3 regions of the Photorhabdus stackebrandtii genome follow, and region 1 is predicted to be linked to each of the others. Evidence: predicted binding sites of a transcription regulator. Region 1 holds the regulator's gene; each other region holds the start of a gene.
What was found. Region 1 encodes PurR, which represses purine synthesis genes. Its sites were predicted from a motif close to CANGCAAACGTTTGCNTG; they were not measured.
Positions count from the first base shown of each region.

Region 2: a site for PurR is predicted at 4,681-4,698, ahead of epd (erythrose-4-phosphate dehydrogenase). Genes of this name have one in related genera too.
Region 3: a site for PurR is predicted at 5,855-5,872, ahead of purM (phosphoribosylformylglycinamidine cyclo-ligase). Genes of this name have one in related genera too.

Region 1 covers NZ_PUJV01000003.1:46,657-53,953, forward strand. The annotation lists gene punC (purine nucleoside transporter PunC) at 1-974, opposite strand, end outside; gene punR (DNA-binding transcriptional activator PunR) at 1,123-2,031, shown strand; gene purR (HTH-type transcriptional repressor PurR) at 2,038-3,063, opposite strand; gene C5470_RS03325 (Grx4 family monothiol glutaredoxin) at 3,634-3,981, shown strand; gene rnt (ribonuclease T) at 4,096-4,752, opposite strand; gene gloA (lactoylglutathione lyase) at 4,752-5,165, opposite strand; gene C5470_RS03340 (DUF1289 domain-containing protein) at 5,338-5,577, shown strand; gene slyA (transcriptional regulator SlyA) at 6,137-6,568, shown strand; gene C5470_RS03350 (outer membrane lipoprotein) at 6,653-7,123, opposite strand.
Region 2 covers NZ_PUJV01000004.1:170,595-177,891, reverse strand. The annotation lists gene C5470_RS05295 (PAS domain-containing protein) at 1-612, opposite strand, end outside; gene tkt (transketolase) at 1,165-3,159, shown strand; gene C5470_RS05285 (antibiotic biosynthesis monooxygenase family protein) at 3,363-3,734, opposite strand; gene C5470_RS05280 (MarR family winged helix-turn-helix transcriptional regulator) at 3,871-4,269, opposite strand; gene epd (erythrose-4-phosphate dehydrogenase) at 4,724-5,743, shown strand; gene pgk (phosphoglycerate kinase) at 5,829-6,992, shown strand; gene fbaA (class II fructose-bisphosphate aldolase) at 7,046-7,297, shown strand, end outside.
Region 3 covers NZ_PUJV01000005.1:97,311-104,607, forward strand. The annotation lists gene C5470_RS06025 (PTS sugar transporter subunit IIC) at 1-1,019, shown strand, start outside; gene C5470_RS06030 (PTS lactose/cellobiose transporter subunit IIA) at 1,044-1,367, shown strand; gene C5470_RS06035 (6-phospho-beta-glucosidase) at 1,364-2,668, shown strand; gene C5470_RS06040 (hypothetical protein) at 3,359-3,532, shown strand; gene uraA (uracil permease) at 3,715-5,016, opposite strand; gene upp (uracil phosphoribosyltransferase) at 5,084-5,710, opposite strand; gene purM (phosphoribosylformylglycinamidine cyclo-ligase) at 5,937-6,977, shown strand; gene purN (phosphoribosylglycinamide formyltransferase) at 6,974-7,297, shown strand, end outside.

The DNA of each region.
Region 1 (7,297 bases):
AAAGCATTAGCGACTGCAATTGGATATGAAGCACCATTCATAGCGGCCATAAAACAGAAAGGGACCAGAATCGTGAACATAGTTGGTTCGCTGAATTTTGCGATTAAATACAGCACAATCATGCTGACAGCATAGCCAACCAACAGATAAGGGAAAACAACTTCACTTCTTATTTTGGTCAAGATACTGCGGCACCCATAACCACCGGCCATAAAGGCTAATGTTTGTGGCACGTAACTCAAACCGATGTCGTTTGGGCTATAGCCCATATTACCGAGAATAAAAGGTGAACCTGTTAGCCAGGCGAAAAAACCAGCGCTGCATGATGCAAATATCAGGACGTTGCCACTGAACACCGGCGATTTTAGTAACGTAAAGAAAGATACATGGCTTTTCTGCGTTTCAGTCTCACTCTTTTTTTTGCGGTTTTCTTGCAGAAATAGAGTAGGCAACAGCAGTAATAATGTAATTGCCAGTAATACCAGGAAAATGATGCGCCAGCCGCCATGTTGTAACAGCCAGGCCCCTATCAAAGGCGCCAGGGCGGGGGAAAGTGCGACCAGGGGCATGATCGTGGCAAAAACGCGTTTGGTATGGTTGGCATCATAACGATCAATAACTAATGCTTGCCATGAAACCGCGGCTGAACAAACACCTATGGCTTGGATAAAACGCAAAACTAAAAGTTGCGTGGCGTCTGTTATCCAAAGCATACCCAGACAGCCAACAGAAAACATTGATAACCCGGTGATAATAATAGGCTTTCTTCCAAAGCGATCTGAAAGAGGCCCCCACAAAAGTTGAGCAAAGGCAAAACCTGCAAGAAAGATGCTCAGGCTGGCACTGATTGCTCCCGCCGATGTGCCCAATTCTTGTTGCATAGGGCCGAATGCCGGTAGATACATATCAATAGCCAGATAACCCAGCATACTCAAGCCTGCAAGGTAGAACATGAACTGACTTGAGTTTTTCATTTGATTACTCTCTTTGGATATCATGATTGAAATAACTTGCTGTGAATAGGTAGATAAGAATATTTGTACATATTCTATATGCCGTGATTTTTACTTGTGAAACGGTAATATTTGGATAATGCTATGAAAAAAATTGAAAGGTAAAATTATGTGGTCAGAATATTCACTTGAAGTTGTGGATGCTGTTGCCAGAACGGGAAGTTTTAGTGCTGCTGCAACGGAACTTCACCGCGTCCCTTCTGCGATCAGTTATACCGTAAGGCAGCTGGAAGAGTGGCTTGCCGTCCCGTTGTTTGAACGTCGTCATCGGGATGTGGAATTAACTGAATCAGGCAGTATTTTTATCAAAGAGGCTCGCGCTGTTATCAAAAAAATGATTGACACGCGTCATCAGTGCCAACAGGTTGCAAATGGCTGGAGAGGGCAGTTCAGTATTGCGATTGACCGGGTTGTTAAACCAGAACGCAGTCGTCAGCTTATTCTTGATTTTTATCACCATTTTCCTGATATAGAGCTGTTTATTCATCAGGAAGTATTCAATGGTGTATGGGACGCGCTGGTGGATGGCCGGGTTGATGTTGCAATTGGGGCCACCCGGGTAGCGCCGGTAGGGGAAAGGTACAGTTTCAGGGATATGGGGTTTATGCCCTGGCTGTGTGTCGTCAGTACGGGTCATGCTTTAACTCAGCTGACGGGTCTACTGTCTGATGATCAAATGCGACCTTATCCTAGCTTGTGTCTTGAGGATACATCCCGCAATTTACCGAAGCGTGATACCTGGACTCTGGATAATCAGCGCAGGCTGGTGGTACCTGATTGGGAGTCTGGTCTGGCTTGTCTGAATGAGGGTTTATGTGTGGGAATGGTCCCGAAGCATAGGGCAATGCCACTGATCCGGCAGAAGAAACTGGAAGCATTGGAATTAGAGCAGCCTTTGCCAGATAGCCCATGTTGTTTGACATGGGTGCAAAATAGCCATTCTCCGGCATTAAGTTGGCTTCTTGGTTATCTCGGCGATAGTGAAACTCTTAATGCTGAATGGCTTCAGGATGAATAGGGAGGATTAACGGCGATAGTCGATAAATGGGCCATCTGTGACAGAACGCCGTTCAACCAAACGTGGATGTACTTCAATAGTTTGTGCATCTTCACGTTTACTGACTATTCTGTCCAGTAACATAGAAAATGCCATTTGCCCCAGACGTTCTTTTGGCTGATGGATAGTTGTCAATGCTGGAGAGAAATAGCGGGCGTTGCGTATATTGTCGTAACCGATCACAGAAATATCCTGTGGGACGCGTAATCCTAATTCATCAGCAGCACAAATAGCCCCCATTGCCATCACATCGCCACCACAGAAAACTGCGGTCGGACGCTGTTTTTGATTCAGAATTTGATGCATGGCTTTGTAGCCCGATTCTGGTTCAAAATCCCCTTGAACAATCCACTCTTCTCTGATTGGAATACTGGCTTCTTTTAATGCTTTTAAGAACCCCTGATGACGGCCACCACCGGTGTTTCGTGCTAAGGGACCAGGGATCGCACCAATATCACGATGACCACGCTCAATAAGATAGCGACCAGCCAGATAACCGCCGTGGAATGCGTTATCAATAATAGTATCAGTGAAATCACCTCTGGCTTGTCCCCAATCCATGACGACCATGGGAATATGGCGATAATCTTCCAACATTCCCAACAACTGTTCCGGGTATTCTGAACACATCACCAGCAATCCATCCACCCGTTTTTGTGCCAGCATGGCCAGATAGGCTTTCTGTTTATCAATGTTATTGTGTGAGTTACACAAAATCAGCGTATAGCCTTTGCTATAACAACTGTTTTCAACGGCTTCAATGACTTCAGCAAAATAGGGGGCTTCGCTGGATGTTGCCAGTAATCCGATCGATTTTGTATGGTTAACTTTCAGACTGCGAGCAACGGCACTGGGTGAATAACTCAATTCTTTGATAGCAGCCCAAACGGCGGCCTTGGTATCTTCGGCGACGAAACGGGTTTTATTAATAACATGGGATACGGTAGTGGTTGAAACGCCAGCGTGTTTAGCCACATCTTTGATCGTTGCCATGAGATGAAAGACTCCTGACCTTTTGGTCTAAATTTAAAACTCTTTGTTAATTGTTTGCCAGTATCTTTATACATTAGGGTGTCTGCTGGCAATAAATTAGCGATAAATCCTGAATTTTGTCTGATCTGGCTCAAAAGTGAAAGCAATAATCAATGTTATAAAATACAGGGTAATCGCTATTTTATGTTTTTTCCTTAATGTTAAGGATAATTAACCATGTTAACTGAATGGTATTTGTGGTTATAGACTTCTATTCTGAGGGGGATCGATGAATACCGATTTGAAGCTTGGCTTATTTACTGCGGTGAGCACGTTGGTGATGATTGCCATTTTTGCCGCTGTTTGCGTGATCTTTGCCTGATGTTTTGAATTGATTAGGTGATGTAAAAATTGGGTTTTATATTGAAAGGAAAGAGGGCAGGCAGCTTCAATGGCTTATCTGCCCTTTGAATATAACAGTCAAAAAGAGACCATCTGTTCAAGGATAAGAAAATATCAGGATGCATATTAGTGAAAGAAAATGGTATTCTCCGCCAATATTGTGACGATGTTGGTTTAAAGGAAATAAAAATGACGACTATTGATAAGATTGAGCGCCAAATTAAAGAGAACCCGATTCTGCTGTATATGAAAGGCTCTCCTAAATTACCAAATTGTGGATTTTCTGCACAGGCTGTTCAGGCTTTATCTGCATGTGGTGAACGTTTTGCTTATGTAGATATTTTGCAAAATCCCGATATTCGTGCAGAATTGCCAAAATATGCTAATTGGCCAACTTTTCCTCAGCTTTGGGTTGAGGGGGAGTTGATAGGTGGATGCGATATTATTATTGAAATGTATCAACGAGGTGAGCTACAAACATTAATTAAAGAGACCGCTGATAAATATCGCTCTCAAGACGAAAACGCAACAGAATAATTTTTAAATTAGCGACAGGCTATTGTGCTATCTCCCCATATGTAGATATATGGGGGTTTTTGTTATTGCTTAAATTTCAATTTGATTATATTAATCTTATAGTTAGCTATAAGTCTATCCGGTTTTTTCTTCTTCTGCTGTTGCTAATGGCCAACCACCAAGTTGTTTCCAGCGATTAACCATTTCACAGAATAATTCAGCGGTGCGCTCAGTATCATATAAGGCGCTGTGAGCCTGAGTATTGTCGAATGGGATCCCGGCTGTAGCACAGGCTTTTGCTAAAATCGTTTGTCCTAATACCAGACCGCCTAAAGCAGCTGTATCAAAAGTCGCAAATGGATGAAACGGATTCCGCTTCAGTCTGGCGCGTTCTGCGCCAGCCATAACAAAGCTATGATCAAAGTTAGCATTGTGCGCAACAATAATGGCCCGGCTGCAATGATTGTTTTTTATCCCTTTACGGACCATTTTAAAAATAGCGTGTAAAGCTTCATATTCGCTTACTGCGCCACGTAGCGGATTTGATGGATCGATGCCGGTAAACTCTAGGGCTGCTGGTTCAAGATTTGCTCCCTCAAATGGCTCAATATGGAAATGAAGTGATTCACTGGGCACCAGCCAACCTTGATCATCCATCTCCAGTGTGATGGCGGCAATTTCAAGTAACGCGTCTGTTTTGGCATTAAAGCCGCCAGTTTCAACATCAATAACGACAGGGTAATAACCTCGAAAACGTCCACTAAGGACGTTTGGCTCTTTTTTATCAAACATCAGATTGAGTTACCCAGGGCGTTGCTGGCATTTTTATTTTCAATAAGTTCAATTTTGTAACCGTCTGGATCTTCAACGAAAGCAATAATGGTTGTTCCACCTTTTACCGGGCCGGCTTCACGGGTAATGTCACCCCCCGCTTTGCGGATACATTCGCAAGTGGCTGCGACATCATCAACACCCAATGCTATGTGACCAAAGGCCTCTCCCATTGCATAATGGTCAACTCCCCAGTTATAAGTTAACTCGATCACCGCCCCTTCGCTTTCATCTGTGTAGCCAACGAAGGCGAGTGAGTACTTATATTCTGTATTCTCACTGACGCGCAGCAGGCGCATTCCTAATACTTTAGTGTAAAAGTCGATGGAGCGTTGTAGATCACCTACGCGGATCATGGTATGGAGTAAGCGCATAATTACCTCTAATTTAATGGTTTTCTCAGTATTTTTGTGCGGCAGGCCGCACAAAAACTACTAACTATAACGTGTCTTACGGTTACAGTTCAATTTATCCATAATTATAATTTATTCTCATCTGGGTTTATAATTAAATATAGCATGTGAATTGTATAGGAAACGGGATGTGATGGTCGAGCAACTAGAGTTCTTTGCTATTCCCAGTCCTTGTCGAGGAATTTGTCAGGCTAATGAGCGGGGCTTTTGTTTGGGATGTTATCGCAGTCGGGAAGAAAGATTTAATTGGATGAAAATGTCAGATGGACAAAAGCGTGAAGTATTGAGATTGTGCCGGCAAAGATATTTACGTGCAGTGAGAGCACAAAATCAGACAGATGAAGAATTGCCTGAGCAGCCATCCCTATTTTAATTAGAAAATTTTGAGGTTATTAGAGTTAACAATTCAATGATTTACTTATATAGGGTTATATTTTTGGCAAAGTTATAAATGTTCTACTATAATTTAAGGTGTTTTGTTTGTTATTTTTTTATTTATTGCTCAATGGGATGACTAACAGTTTTTATTTTAAATGTTTTTATAACTTTATGTTTTAAATGGAATTTTAAGTTTGATTGTGTGACAAATGTAAAATAAAAACAACATTAATGTAAAAATAGATAGCTTAGCATTTAGATGACAGCTATCCTTATAGTACTTGGAATAAAGTATTGAATGATATTTATTGGTTTCTATTTGTTTGTATTCATAGTTCTGATAGTTTTTGTGTTAAAAATATTGTATGTTAATTGTTTTGTTCTGAATTGAATTTAAGTTTAGTTGTTCTTGGTTATAGTTACCTGAATTAGTTAGTTACTAAGAGTTTACTGTGATTACACAGAAGTTATATATACTTTTTTAAGGCTAATTAGCCTGATTTAGAAAAATTTGGCTGTTATGTTTAGTAGGCTAGTTATTTAAGGAGGGACAATTGGAATCTACATTGGGATCAGATCTGGCACGGTTAGTCCGTATTTGGCGTGCTTTAATTGACTATCGTTTAAAGCCGTTGGAATTAACTCAGACTCATTGGGTAACGTTATACAATATTAGCCGGTTACCTCAGGAGCAATCTCAGATACAGTTGGCGAAAGCTATCGGTATCGAACAACCATCTTTAGTCAGGACATTAGATCAGCTTGAGGAAAAAAGACTTATCACCCGGCATACTTGTGCCAATGATCGTCGTGCAAAAAGAATCAAGCTGACTGAAGACTCTGCGTCGGTTATTAGGGAGCTAGATGGTGTTATTGAATCGACAAGAAATGAGATTCTGGAAGGTATTTCACGCGAGGAACTTGCTTTTCTTTCCACTTTAGTTCAGAAACTAGAGCAAAATATTATCCAATTACAGAGTAGATAGTAATGACGATATCCATGAAATGCTAACCAGATGAAAGAAAACCGCGGCTTACAAAGCTGAAGTCACGGTTTTCTTATCTATATTTTATTGTCGAGGTGAAACGGTAATGTTACTGCCTTGGCCTGCGATTCTGACACGTTGGCCTTTACTGAAGACTGTTTTACCTTGTTTTTGAACAACAATGATGCTTTCACCGCTGTCACGACGAATTTCCAGTTCTACACCTTTAGTTGTGTTGAGTGCCCCCTGAATGTTTTGACCTGCAACACCACCGGCAACCGCGCCTGCGGCAGTCGCCAATGTGTTACCACTACCACCACCAATAGTATTGCCGACCAGGCCACCCAGAACTGCGCCACCGATAGCACCTAATACATTCTCATTGCTGCCAGCTTGAATGTTGACAGGACGAACGGAAACAACCGTACCGTAGGAGATTGTCTGGACTTGTTTAGCCTGTCCGGCAGTATAAGTATCACCAGAAAGGGAATCGGTGTTGACACAGCCTGATAATGATGCGACTGCAACCGCGCTAACTAAAAAATGCTTAAACATAGTAACTCCTGATTTTGATGCCTGACTGCGGAAATCTGATAGCTTATGGGCAACCAGGCTACAACCGGCATTGGCAACAAGTAATAAAAAATTTATTCGGATAGAATAGTCGGTACATTAGCAATCTAGTGCTAAACATATATTAAACGTCAATAGAGATTTTTAAAAGGAATA
Region 2 (7,297 bases), on a different contig from region 1:
CAATTCTATATGCAGTGGCAGATTAAATTTTTGGTAAATTGACTGAATATGATTTACGACATCTTCTATGCTTATCATTAATTCTTCGCTTATGCCCTCTTCATCTAGTGATCGTAGAGTCAGAAAAAGCACTTCCCACTCAGTTTGAGTCAGTATGTCGTTAGGTGGCGTAAATTCCAGAGTGGCTGGAGAGGATTTTTCATGATAATAAGAAATAGAAAAATTTTGAGCTTTGGACAGATGAAAAGTGATACCAATGCAGTGACCATTTTCATCACAAAGTGGATATTTATCACAGCGGTAGGTTTGTTTGACGTTATTTTTTCCAAACAGGTGAGTTTCAAGTGACGTGACGGTTTGCATAGTCTGAATAACTTTTTGATCTTGACGACAGAATTCTTCTTCATGTTCTGCGGTAGATGAGGGTAATTCTCCCGCTGAAAGCCCCATAATATCGAAATCTTCCGGCAGGTTGAGCAGTTGATAAAAAGCCGGATTGGCATAGATAAACCTTGACTGGCAATCTTTAGCTCCCCAAGGTTCATGACTTTTTTCCCACATGAAAATTAATTGCGGAGTGATATTATTTGGTTTGTTTTTTATATTTAACACAGAAATCCCCTAATTGCTAATTAAGTAATTATCTGAATAGCTATTTTTCTCATTCTATTTAGAATAACCTGATTATATAATGGATTGCAATAATTAATTTGTCAAAAAATAATATTTTTTTAATTTATCTATATTTGTTAATTAAATTGATTATTATTTCATGTAAAAAATCATCATATAAGATAATATAACTATAAGTATTATTTGATTTTAAATTATTTATTTTTTTATTGATGTGGCGATGATATTGATATCTGGGATGCATTTTTTCTGCATATTATTTATAAATTAAATAACTAATGGCTCATTGGTACGTAATATATGTTCAATATAAATAATCAATGTGGTAGCTGGAAATTGTCATAAATTAAATAAGTTTGTTTATTACGCTGATGACGATGAAATTCATGTAAACCAGTAACGTAAATCAAAGAATTGCCGTTCAGGTGAGATTAAGATAGTTTCCTTATATTTGGCTTTAAAGATTGCGGTTTGTACGCTGTGCTGAGAAAATTATCCCCCTAAACGTTTTTATCCCACTTGGAGTAGAAAATGACCACTCGTAAAACCCTTGCTAATGCTATTCGCTTCCTTAGCATGGATGCTGTGCAGAAAGCAAAATCAGGGCACCCTGGTGCGCCTATGGGAATGGCTGACATCGCTGAAGTTTTATGGCGTGATTATTTAAATCATAACCCAACTGATCCTCATTGGGTTGATCGTGATCGTTTTGTATTGTCTAACGGCCATGGCTCTATGCTGATTTATAGCCTGTTACATCTCACCGGTTATGACGTTTCTATTGATGATCTGAAAAATTTCCGTCAATTACACTCCAAAACCCCAGGCCATCCTGAATATGGTTATGCGCCAGGCGTAGAGACAACGACCGGTCCTTTGGGGCAGGGGATTGCCAACGCGGTAGGTTTTGCTATTGCTGAACGTACTCTGGCTACGCAATTTAACCGTCTTGGTCATGATATCGTTGATCATAACACTTACGTGTTTATGGGGGATGGTTGCATGATGGAAGGCATTTCTCATGAAGTTTGCTCTCTGGCGGGAACGTTAAAGCTGGGCAAACTGATTGCTTTCTATGATGACAATGGCATTTCTATTGATGGTCATGTTGAAGGCTGGTTTACCGATGATACAGCAGGTCGTTTTGAGGCTTATGGCTGGCATGTAGTTCGCGGTGTTGATGGTCATAATGCAGATGCAGTCAAAGCAGCGATTGAAGAAGCACGTCAAGTTTCTGATAAACCTTCACTGCTGATGTGTAAAACAGTTATCGGTTTTGGTGCGCCAACCAAAGCGGGTACGCATGATTCTCACGGTGCTCCATTAGGTGACGCAGAAATTGCTGCAACTCGTGAAGTGTTGGGTTGGAGTCATCCAGCCTTTGAAATTCCAGCGGAAATCTATTCTGAGTGGGATGCAAAAGAAATTGGTAACGCGAAACAAGCCACCTGGAATGAGAAATTCGCTGCTTATGAAAAAGCATATCCTGAATTAGCTGCTGAATTCAAACGCCGTACCAGTGGTGAATTACCGGCAAACTGGGAAACCGAATCAAAAGCATTTATCGAACAATTGCAACAAAATCCTGCCAATATTGCCAGTCGTAAAGCATCTCAAAATGCCTTGGAAGCTTTTGGTAAAGTGCTGCCTGAATTTATGGGTGGTTCTGCTGACCTGGCGCCAAGTAATTTGACGATGTGGTCAGGTTCTAAGCCATTGAACGAAGATCAAGCAGGTAATTACATCCATTATGGCGTTCGTGAATTTGGCATGTCCGCCATTATGAACGGTATTGCTCTGCATGGTGGTTTTGTACCTTATGGTGCAACTTTCCTGATGTTCGTTGAATATGCCCGTAACGCAGTGCGTATGGCGGCACTGATGAAAATTCGTAGCATCTTTGTTTATACCCATGACTCAATCGGTTTGGGTGAAGATGGCCCGACTCACCAGCCGGTAGAACAGATTGCCAGTTTGCGTGTGACGCCAAATCTAAGCACATGGCGTCCATGTGACCAGGTTGAATCTGCGGTTGCATGGAAATACGCTATTGAACGTAAAACAGGTCCATCAGCACTGATTTTCTCTCGCCAGAATCTGGCACAGCAAGAACGTACTGTTGAGCAATTAGCTAATATTGAGAAGGGTGCTTACATCCTGAAAGATTGTGAAGGCCAGCCAGAGTTGATTTTGATTGCAACAGGTTCAGAAGTTGAATTGGCAGTAGGGGCTTATCATCAATTGACTCAGGAAGGCCGTAAGGTACGTGTAGTTTCTATGCCGTCTACTGATGCTTTTGATAAGCAGGATGCTTCATACCGTGAAGCGGTATTGCCAACTGCGGTTTCTGCGCGTGTTGCAGTTGAAGCGGGTATTGCCGATTACTGGTTTAAATATGTTGGCATACATGGTGCTATCGTGGGTATGGAGACATTTGGTGAATCGGCTCCTGCTGAGCAGCTGTTTAAAGAGTTCGGTTTCACTGTAGAGAATGTTGTCGCTAAGGCTAAAGCTCTGCTGAAATAATGAGTTAGTTTATAAGTGAGCGCATCCGGGGTAAATGTTGAGCCGATGCGCTCTTTTTTGCACAATATCATTATTGAAGACAGGTTGTGACCGCTTTCTGAATTTTCTGGCGGTGTTTCCCTCGTCATAGGCAGCGCGTGTTTTGGTCAGTTTTTTTGCCACTGTTCATTGGCGCGCTGCTATTAGGCGAGCTTACTAATGGTTTATGCCACGCAGATCCCAGGAACGGTTAATTTTTGAAATACGTGTGGTGACCCGATCATTCCATCGGGATACCTGGCAAGCTTCTCCTGGAATTCGGGGCTTGTGAATGCGGTGCGAAAGCACTCCAGATTTTCCCAAACAGCATAGTTCATGAACGTACCACTGCCGGCGATCCCGCGATGCAATTGCGCAGAAATCAAGCCGGTCTGTGCCCGGAAATACTCCGCATCTTCCTTCCAAGCGGCCACCAGGATGTCTGCCTGTGAAGGATCAACATGGAATATGTTCATCAGCACTATGGAGCCATCGGTGTTCGAAAATAATTGTTCCCGCATGGTCACGTGGGTGTCCATTTCTTCTAGCTTGAGCATCTTTATCTCCTGAAAGTTACTTGTTTGTATTTATGTTTATTTCACTATTTTGCCGAAGTGAACCGCGTGATTCATACGGTTCATGACGGAGACATGCCAACGTAGATTGCGCAGCGATCCGTTGGTACGTCGTATTTTAGTCGCATGCTTTGTCGTGATTGACAATCCAATCCTCAGCACTATCTGGCATCGATGGATCTTCCAGTCTAGCCACCAGGCTGAGTAATGTGTCCAACGTCACTTTCAGCTCGTTGAGTTCAGCGTCTTTCACGAGCGATTCCATCCATTCGGTTTCAAGCGACGTCGCTGTATCAAAGGTATGCTGACCAAGCCCAGTGAGTCGATAGAGCGGTGAACGTTCGTGCCGGGGATTAATGATGGTTTTCACCATTCCTGCCTTCAATCCAAGATTCAGTTGTTTCTGTGCACCTTGGCGTGTGATGCTCATTGCTGCGGCAATCTGGGGCGCTGAGAGTGGATGTGGTGCGAGTGCAATCGCACAGAGCACCTGCCATATCGCGCTCGTGATTCCCAACGGGGCAACGAGCTTATCCCCTTTAGAGAGCAATCGGGCATTGAGCCGGAACACTGCTAATGTGATCTCGTTGAATACCTCAGACGCCGGAGTTTTCTTGATCGACACGATTTACTTCCTTAATCTTGCACTTCAATAAACGACAACTAGTTTCCATATATTGAAACTGGTTGTCAATATTTAAGCGGATGGTATTGATAGATCAATGTATTGGATTTGACTTACATCAAATGCTGGCATGTTTTTCCGTTTTGTACTTTGATCACTTTTTACTATTGCCATCAATCTGCTTTTCCCTTAATCTCATTGTCAGTAGCTGAATCGTTTCGTTTTGTTGTCTGGAGAGTTTTTTGTGCCACAGTTTTAGCAATTTTGTGATAAGCAATCAGTACATAAGTGATTGCGTCGTTTATCCTAAACGGTTGCGTGGTAATAACTATATTCAGGGAGTAACATGACAATCAAGGTAGCAATAAACGGTTTTGGCAGGATAGGGCGCAGTATTTTGCGTGCTCTTTATGAGTCTGGGCGTCGGGCTGAAATTGCTATTATTGCTGTTAATGAGTTGGCGGGGGCCGAAGGGATTGCCCACTTGCTGAAGTATGACTCCAGTCACGGCCGTTTTGCCTGGGATGTGCGTCTGAATAATGATTTGTTGCAGGTTGGTGACGATAATATTCGTCTGTTTCATCAACCCGATATATCGGCATTGCCTTGGCAAGAATTGGGAATTGATATTGTTCTTGATTGCAGTGGGATATATGGCAGCAGAGCTGATGGGGAAGCACATCTTGCCAGTGGCGCAAAAAAGGTGCTGTTTTCCCATCCGGGCGGTAATGATTTAGACGCAACGGTGGTCTATGGTGTGAATCAGGACTTACTGACAGCAGAAGATCGCATTGTATCTAATGCTTCTTGTACCACCAACTGCATTATTCCTATCATTAAATTATTGGATGATGCATTTGAGATTGAGTCTGGCACAGTGACAACAATTCATGCCTCAATGAATGACCAGCCTGTGATTGATGCCTATCATCAGGATTTACGGCGTACCCGGGCCGCCAGCCAGTCTATCATTCCGGTGGATACAAAATTGGCCGCAGGGATAACCCGGATTTTTCCAAAATTCTGTGACCGTTTTGAAGCCATCTCAGTACGCGTACCAACGATTAATGTTACTGCTATTGATTTGAGCGTTACAGTAAAATCTCCAGTGAATGTCAAAAAAATCAATGAATTAATGCAAAAATCAGCAGCAACTTCATTTCGTGGTATAGTTGACTATACCGAATTGCCGTTAGTCTCAACGGATTTTAACCACGATCCCCACAGTGCGATTGTTGATGGCACACAAACGCGGGTCAGTGGGCAACATCTGATTAAGACATTAGTCTGGTGTGATAATGAGTGGGGTTTTGCTAACCGAATGTTGGATACAACGTTAGCAATGGCTGCTACGGGTTTCAAATGATCTGTTGCTGACAGACTGTGCATAATAATAGATCTGCACACGGCACAAGATTAAACAATTTAGAGAATCAACGAGAGGATTCACCATGTCTGTAATTAAGATGACCGATTTAGATCTGGCGGGTAAGCGAGTTTTGATCCGTGCTGACCTGAACGTTCCGGTAAAAGATGGCAAAGTCACCTCTGATGCGCGTATCCGTGCTTCTTTGCCGACCATCGAAGCAGCATTAAAACAGGGCGCCAAGGTGATGATCACTTCTCACCTCGGCCGTCCTACTGAAGGCGAATACAATGAAGAATTCTCGCTGAAACCAGTAGTAGATTACCTAAAAGAGAAATTGTCTTCTCCGATTCGTCTGGAAAAAGAGTATCTGGAAGGTGTGGACATAGCGGAAGGTGAGCTGGTTGTTCTGGAAAATGTTCGCTTTAATAAAGGTGAGAAGAAAGACGACGAAACTCTGGCTAAAAAATACGCTTCTTTGTGTGATATTTATGTTATGGATGCATTTGGTACGGCGCATCGTGCCCAGGCTTCTACCCACGGTGTGGCTAAGTTTGCGCCTGTTGCCTGTGCCGGTCCTCTGCTGTTCGCAGAACTGGATGCATTGGGTAAAGCGCTGGATAAGCCAGCCCGTCCAATGGTTGCTATTGTTGGTGGCTCTAAAGTTTCAACCAAGCTGACCGTATTGGACACACTGTCCAAAATCGCGGATCAACTGATTGTGGGTGGAGGTATCGCGAATACTTTTGTTGCTGCGGAAGGTCACAATGTAGGCCGTTCATTGTATGAAGATGACTTGATCCCAGAAGCGAAAAAACTGCTGATAAGCTGTGATATTCCAGTGCCAACTGATGTTCGTGTCGCAACAGAATTCTCTGAAACTGCTGAGGCTATCTTGAAATCTACCGGCGATATTAAAGATGATGAACAAATCCTCGATTTGGGAGATGAATCCGCTCAACGCTTGGCAGATATCCTGAAAAGCGCTAAAACTATTCTGTGGAATGGCCCGGTTGGTGTATTTGAATTCCCTAATTTCCGCCAAGGAACTGAAATTGTCGCTCGCGCAATTGCTGATAGTGACGCATTCTCTATCGCAGGTGGCGGCGATACTCTGGCAGCAATTGACCTGTTTGGTATTGCTGACAAAATTTCTTACATCTCTACTGGTGGCGGTGCTTTCCTTGAGTTTGTGGAAGGAAAGAAATTGCCTGCGGTTGTGATGCTGGAAGAACGTGCAAAACAGTAATTAAGTCATGACGGGCAGTTTTATCTGCCCGCTCTAAACAGGACCCACGTAACATGTCTAAAATTTTTGATTTCGTAAAACCGGGTGTCATCACTGGTGATGATGTTCAAAAAGTGTTCGCAATAGCCAAAGAAAACCACTTTGCGTTGCCGGCGGTAAACTGTGTAGGTACTGATTCAATCAACGCAGTTTTGGAAACGGCTGCTAAAGTTCGTTCTCCAGTTATCATTCAGTTCTCTAATGGCGGTGCTGCTTTTATTGCCGGTAAGGGCGTGAAAGCTGAAGGTCAGCAAGCGGCTATTCTG
Region 3 (7,297 bases), on a different contig from region 1:
TGGCTAAATCCTACGGTCTGGATGGATTAACTTCTGCTTTACTGTCACTAATGGCGTTTTTATTAGCGGCCGCACCACAAATCGAAAACAAAATAGCACTCGATTTTCTCGGAGGAGCCGGTGTATTCACCTCATTGATTTGCGCTATCTGGTCAGTTGAACTGGCGCGTTTATTAAAAAAATATAACATCACCATCCGTATGCCGGCACAAGTACCACCGGCGATCGCCCGTTCTTTTGAGCTTTTGTATCCGGTCACCGGTATCCTGTTGACGGTTTACCCGATCAGTTTGTTCTTACAGAGTGAATTCAATCTGCTCATTCCTGCCGCCGTCATGCAGATTTTCCAACCCCTCATTTCCGTCGGTGACACACTGCCAGCCATTATGCTGGCAGCGCTGATAGCCAATCTACTGTGGTTCGCCGGTATTCACGGCGCCAACATTGTTACTGTCCTGTTGAGCCCCATATTTATGGCAAATATTGCCACCAACGCCTCATTAATGGCTCAAGGGGCTGCGGCAACCCAAATTCTCACTGATCCATACTGGTCATTTTATGTCTGTCTTGGTGGCTCCGGCTCCACCCTGGCTCTGGCTATTCTTTACCTACGCAGCCGTTCTATACACTTGCGTACTATCGGAAAACTGAGCGCAGTTCCGGCTATGTTCAACATTAACGAACCGCTGTTATTTGGTTCACCGATTGTTATGAATCCAACCCTATTAATTCCACTATTGGTTGTGCCATTGATCAATGCAATCTTGTCTTACAGCACCCTGCATCTCGATCTGGTGCATAAAATGGTCGTTATCTCTCCCTGGACTACACCGGCACCATTCGGTGCAATGCTTTCCGCCGCCTGGGATTACCGTGCGGCAGTGCTGATTATCGTACTGATGATAATCGATCTATTTATCTGGTATCCCTTCTTCAAAGTTTATGAAAAACAATTAATCAATGAAGAAAATAAGCAGCAAGAAGAGACGATACCCACCAACGTAGAAACTCAATCTTAGCCATAATCTTCGGAGGATTTATACATGGATTTGGAACAAACTATTGTCGAACTACTGGTTCATGCCGGGAGCGCACGCAGCCATGCGCTGATGGCATTACAACATGCCAGAAATGGTGACTTTCACGCTTCACAAACACTGATGACTGAATCCCAACAGGCAATCAAGAAGGCGCATGCCATTCAGACCACTCTAATCGGGTTAGATGAAGGTGGTGGTAAATTGCCTGTCAATCTGATCACTATACATGCACAGGATCATTTGATGAACGCGATGGTTATTCAGGATCTTGCCGGCGATATGATTGAACTCTACCGCCGGATACCATCGCGGGAGGAAAAAATATGAAACAGATCAAAATAACCGTTATCGGCGGCGGTAGCAGCTACACACCTGAGTTAGTAGAAGGACTCATTCTGCGCAACAAAAGCATGCCACTCTCTGAACTGGCATTAGTTGACATTGATGGTGGAAAACAGAAAGTAGAAATTATCGCTGCACTTACCCGTCGTATGTTGGCCCGTCATGGCCTGGAACACGTTATTATCAGCGTACATTTCACACCAGATAATGCAATTCGCGGCGCCAGTTTTATTTTAACTCAATTGCGTGTCGGCCAGCTTCCGGCGCGTGCTATGGATGAACGTCTGGGGCTGAAATACGGTTTAATCGGTCAGGAAACGACAGGCGTAGGTGGATTTGCCAAAGCGTTACGTACCATCCCCGTTTTGCTGGATATCGCCCGTAAAGTTGAACAACTTGCGCCAGATGCATGGATTGTTAACTTCACTAACCCGGCAGGGATCGTCACCGAAGCGGTTTCCCGTTACAGCAAGGCAAAAATAATCGGCCTGTGTAATGTCCCGGTCACCATGCACCATATGATTGCCAATATGCTGCAACACCCTTATCAAGATGTGCAATTACGTTTTGCAGGGCTTAATCACATGGTTTGGGTACACCAGGTACTGGTTTCAGGGCGGGATGAAACGCATCGGGTACTTGATATGTTATGCAACGGTGTAGCATTAACCATGAATAACATTAAAGAATCCCCCTGGCCCCCGCCATTACTCAGAGCATTAGGCGCAATCCCCTGCCCTTATCACCGTTACTTCTATCAGACCCACAGCATGTTGCAGGAAGAGCGCGAAGCCGCTGCCAAACAAGGCACACGGGCAGAACAAGTCATGAAAGTAGAGCAGGAGCTGTTTGAACTGTATGCCGATCCAGACCTTGCTCACAAACCAGAACAGCTCAGTTTCCGCGGCGGTTCATTCTATTCTGAAGTTGCACTGGATCTGATGTGCGCTATTCACAACAATCTTGGCAGCCAGCTGGTGGTTAATACCCCTAACCACGGTGCTATCCGTGGCCTGCCGGACGATGCCGTCATTGAAACCAACTGTATCATTAATGCAGAGGGCGCCCACCCGCTGACATTTGGCCGCCTGCCTGACAGTATGTACTCTCTGACCCAACAGATAAAAACCTTCGAGCGTTTAACGATTGAAGCAGCGGTTCATGGCGATCGCAACGCTGCACTGCGGGCATTGATCACCAACCCACTGGTTGCCGATGTAGATATTGCTTCACCGCTTTTGGATGACGTATTGGCGATAAATCGTGATTACCTGCCGCAATTTTAATGAATAATCTGCACCTGGTTGAATAACCTGAAACCAGAACGAGCATAAAATTAAAGAGATATCAGTTATTAGTCACTAAAAGACTAATACTGATATCCTTTAATCGTAACTGACCTTGTGACCTCTTTTTTTGCGGCGTAACACGCATTTATTTCTCCTGCTAAGTTTGAACAGGAAAGTCTGCATTATAATACTGCTATGAAATCAATTGATTGAAGAATACTGAAAATATAAAGTTTCAACATGTTGAAACTTTGGGAAAACCTATGCCTTTTAAAATAGAAAACCTCGGATATGGCGAAGCACATATCAGACTTTGAGGTGTCTAGCGTGGAATACACCTTGATTATAATGGAAATTATCTCAAAGGGGGATTCTTCTGTCGTTCTGCCTGAAAATTACAGACTCGACCGGGGCAGTTGCTTTGAAGTTTCATTTGATGCAAAAAACAATTTAGATAATAACACGCTATTTGAGAGGTACCCGACAAATAACCATCATCAGATGATAGGAATTATGTCCGAAGTTGAAAGGTTGATTAATGAGCATATAATGCGGTTAGTCCTAGTGGATACATTTTGCTAGCCGCAGATGAGCGACTGAACCGGGTCTATAAACGATATATTAATCGATTTGTGACACAAAACGGTTTTACCATGACAGATAAATTAGATCCAAGCGGGAGGGGTTATGTCATACATACATAACAAACAAGCTGAAGAAAAAGAAAAGCTTGAACTCGAAAAAGCGGTAGCTAAAAAGGCTGAACGTATGAGAGCTGCTTACAACGCCCTAAAGAAATCCGAACAAGAGGGTACTGTCCGGTATCTCAGTGAAAAGCAGAACTGGTACGTAGTCCGATAAACATTTGAAGGGAGCTTGTCGCTCCTTTTTTCTCCATAACAAATATGCCGCCAGTAAGTTTACGTCCAATTGGTGGTGAACATCTGCTTCCCTAATCTCCTCCACGGATAAAATAAATTATTCTAACCATCCCCGCCCTCCCTGATTAAAACCATTCAAAGCGGGGAAATAAATCGAACTTATTACTTCAATGACTTATCACGTTTAACAGATTCAATTGAAGACTCAATATATTGTTTTTCAGGACGAATAATACTAATCAAGCAGAAAATCAGACTCATACCAATACCCACAATCGTTGCCAGCGCCATACCTTTCAGTTCAGTAACGCCAATATTTATTTTCGCGCCACTGACACCAATAATAAGAATAACGGAGGTCAGAATGAGATTTTGTGCTTTATTGTAATCTACTTTGGAATCAATCAGCACCCGAATACCTGATGCTCCGATAACACCATAAAGCAACAGAGAAACACCGCCCATGACCGGAACAGGCACGGCCTGAATCGCTGCCGCCAGTTTACCGACACAAGAGAGCAGAATCGCCAATACCGCAGCGCCACCAATAACCCAAGTGCTGTATACTTTGGTAACTGCCATCACACCAATATTTTCGCCGTAAGTCGTGTTAGGGGTCGAACCAAAAAAACCTGAAATCACAGTTGAAATACCATTCGCAAACATAGAACGATGCAAGCCCGGTTCTTTCAGCAAATCTTTCTTCACAATATTCGCCGTGACAACTAAATGACCAACATGTTCCGCGATAACAACCAGTGCCGCAGGCAGGATCGTCATTATGGCGAACCATTCAAAACGGGGTGAGTAAAAAGTTGGCAATGCAAACCACGGTGCTTCACGCACAGGTGTCAAGTCAACCTCCCCCATCAGGAATGCCAGTGCGTAACCCACCAACACCCCAATCAAAATCGGAATGATAGCCAGAAATCCACGGAACATTACGGAACCAAGAACAGTAACCGCCAGTGTGACCAGCGAAATTGTCAGCGCCGTTGGATTAACATCAGCGCCTTCTGCCGGACGCAAACCGGCCATATCAGCCGCAACACCTGCAAGCTCCAGCCCGATAACCGCAACAATCGCTCCCATTGCTGCTGGTGGAAACAACACATTAATCCAGCCTCGTCCCGCCACTCTGACAATCAATGAAACCAGACAAAACAGCACACCACACAAGATAAAACCGCCCAACGCTAATTCATACCCCAGTGGCAACAACAATAAAACCGGCGAAATAAATGCAAAACTCGATCCCAAATACGCCGGAATTTTTCCCTTACAGATAACCAGATATAATAATGTACCGATACCGTTAAATAGCAGAATCGTCGCCGGGTTGACTTTAAACAGAATCGGCACCAATACCGTTGCACCAAACATAGCAAAAAGATGTTGGAAGCTCAGTGGAATGGTCTGTAAAAGCGGAGGTCGCTCATCTACCCCAATAGTGCGACGGGTCATTTGTTTATCCTCATCATGTTATCGCATCACGAACCAAAAAAAGCCGACTCAAAAGTCGGCTAACATATTATTTTGTACCAAATATCTTATCGCCCGCATCTCCCAGGCCAGGCACAATGTACCCCTGCTCATTGAGTTTCTCATCAATAGAAGCGGTATACAGTTCTACATTAGGATGGGCTTTTTCCAGCGCAGCAATACCTTCAGGCGCCGCAACCAAAACCAGAACTTTAATCGACTGGCAACCTGCTTTTTTCAGTAAATCAATAGTTGCAATCATGGAACCGCCGGTCGCCAGCATGGGATCAACCACCAGCGCCATACGTTCATCAATATTGGAAGCAAGTTTCTGGAAATAAGGGACAGGTTCTAACGTTTCTTCATCACGATACACACCTACGACACTGATCCGGGCACTTGGCACATTCTCCAATACGCCATCCATCATACCCAACCCTGCACGCAAAATAGGCACAACGGTTATTTTTTTACCTTTAATCTGCTCAACAGCTACCGGGCCACACCAGCCATCAATAGTGACCTTTTCAGTTTCTAAATCAGCGGTTGCTTCATAAGTCAGAAGGCTTCCAACTTCTGCGGCCAGTTCACGAAAGCGTTTGGTGCTGATATCATTTGCTCGCATCAGGCCGAGTTTATGTTTAACAAGAGGGTGGTTCACCTCAACGATCTTCATGGGCTTCTCCTACTGTATGTCAAGTCGCCGGCAGACAAAAAATCGCGAGATTATACCGCCTTTTAACCATAACACCACTACCAATCTGTTGATTTTAATCAAACACCCGCCTTCTCTCCGATAACTGAGATCCTGCATAAGAGTCTCGCAAACGTTTGCTTAGGCTGCTAGAATTGTCAGCGTTCTATCTTAATTTATCAAATGCAACCGCCTTGAGGGCTTCTCAGTGACCAACAAAACCTCTCTCAGCTATAAAGATGCCGGTGTAGATATCGATGCTGGTAATGCCTTAGTAGACCGTATCAAAGGTGTTGTAAAACAGACTCGTCGTCCAGAAGTTATGGGCGGTTTAGGTGGATTTGGCGCTTTATGTGCATTACCGCAAAAATACCGCGAACCTATTCTGGTTTCCGGTACCGACGGTGTGGGTACCAAATTGCGTCTGGCGATGGATCTCAAACGCCATGACACTATCGGCATTGATTTAGTTGCCATGTGCGTCAACGACCTGGTTGTTCAGGGCGCAGAACCCTTGTTCTTCCTTGATTATTATGCAACCGGAAAACTGGATGTTGATACCGCCGCCAGCGTTATCACCGGTATCGCGGAAGGTTGTAAATTATCCGGCTGTGCGCTGGTTGGCGGTGAAACCGCGGAAATGCCGGGGATGTATCACGGTGAAGATTATGATGTTGCCGGTTTCTGTGTTGGTGTCGTAGAGAAATCAGAAATCATTGATGGCAGTAACGTTCAGGCGGGTGATGCCCTGATTGCTCTCGCCGCCAGTGGCCCCCATTCAAACGGCTATTCTCTGATACGCAAAATTCTGTCCGTCAGTAACACAGATCCAGAAACAACCGAGCTTGAAGGCAAATCACTGGCAGATCACCTGCTCGCCCCGACAAAAATTTATGTGAAATCCCTTTTATCCCTGATTGAACACCTTGATATTCACGCGATTGCTCATCTGACCGGCGGCGGTTTCTGGGAAAATATTCCACGTGTCCTGCCTGAAAATACCCAGGCACAAATTAATGAATCCAGTTGGCAATGGCCGGCAATATTTAACTGGCTACAACAAACCGGTAATGTCAGCCGTCATGAAATGTACCGTACATTCAACTGTGGCGTCGGGATGGTCATTGCATTACCACAAACAGCCGTTGAACAAGCGCTTGAATTACTCAATACCGCCGGTGAAAAAGCCTGGCAAATCGGCACCATCGCCACACTGAAAGAGGGCGAACAACAGGTTGTTATTCAATGAAAAACATCGTTGTCTTGATCTCCGGTAACGGCAGCAATCTCCAGGCGGTGATTGACACCTGCCAGCAGAACAAAATCAGTGGGCAAATTTGTGCGGTATTCAGTAATAACGCCGATGCTTATGGTCTGCTGCGGGCTAAACAGGCGGAAATTCCCACCCACGTCGTCAGCCCAAAAGACTATGCGGATCGTCAAACTTATGATCAAGCACTGAAACACGCCATTGATCAGTATCAACCTGATTTGGTCATTCTCGCAGGTTACATGCGTATCCTGACGCCGGATTTTGTTCAGCACTATCTTGGTCGCCTGCTGAATATT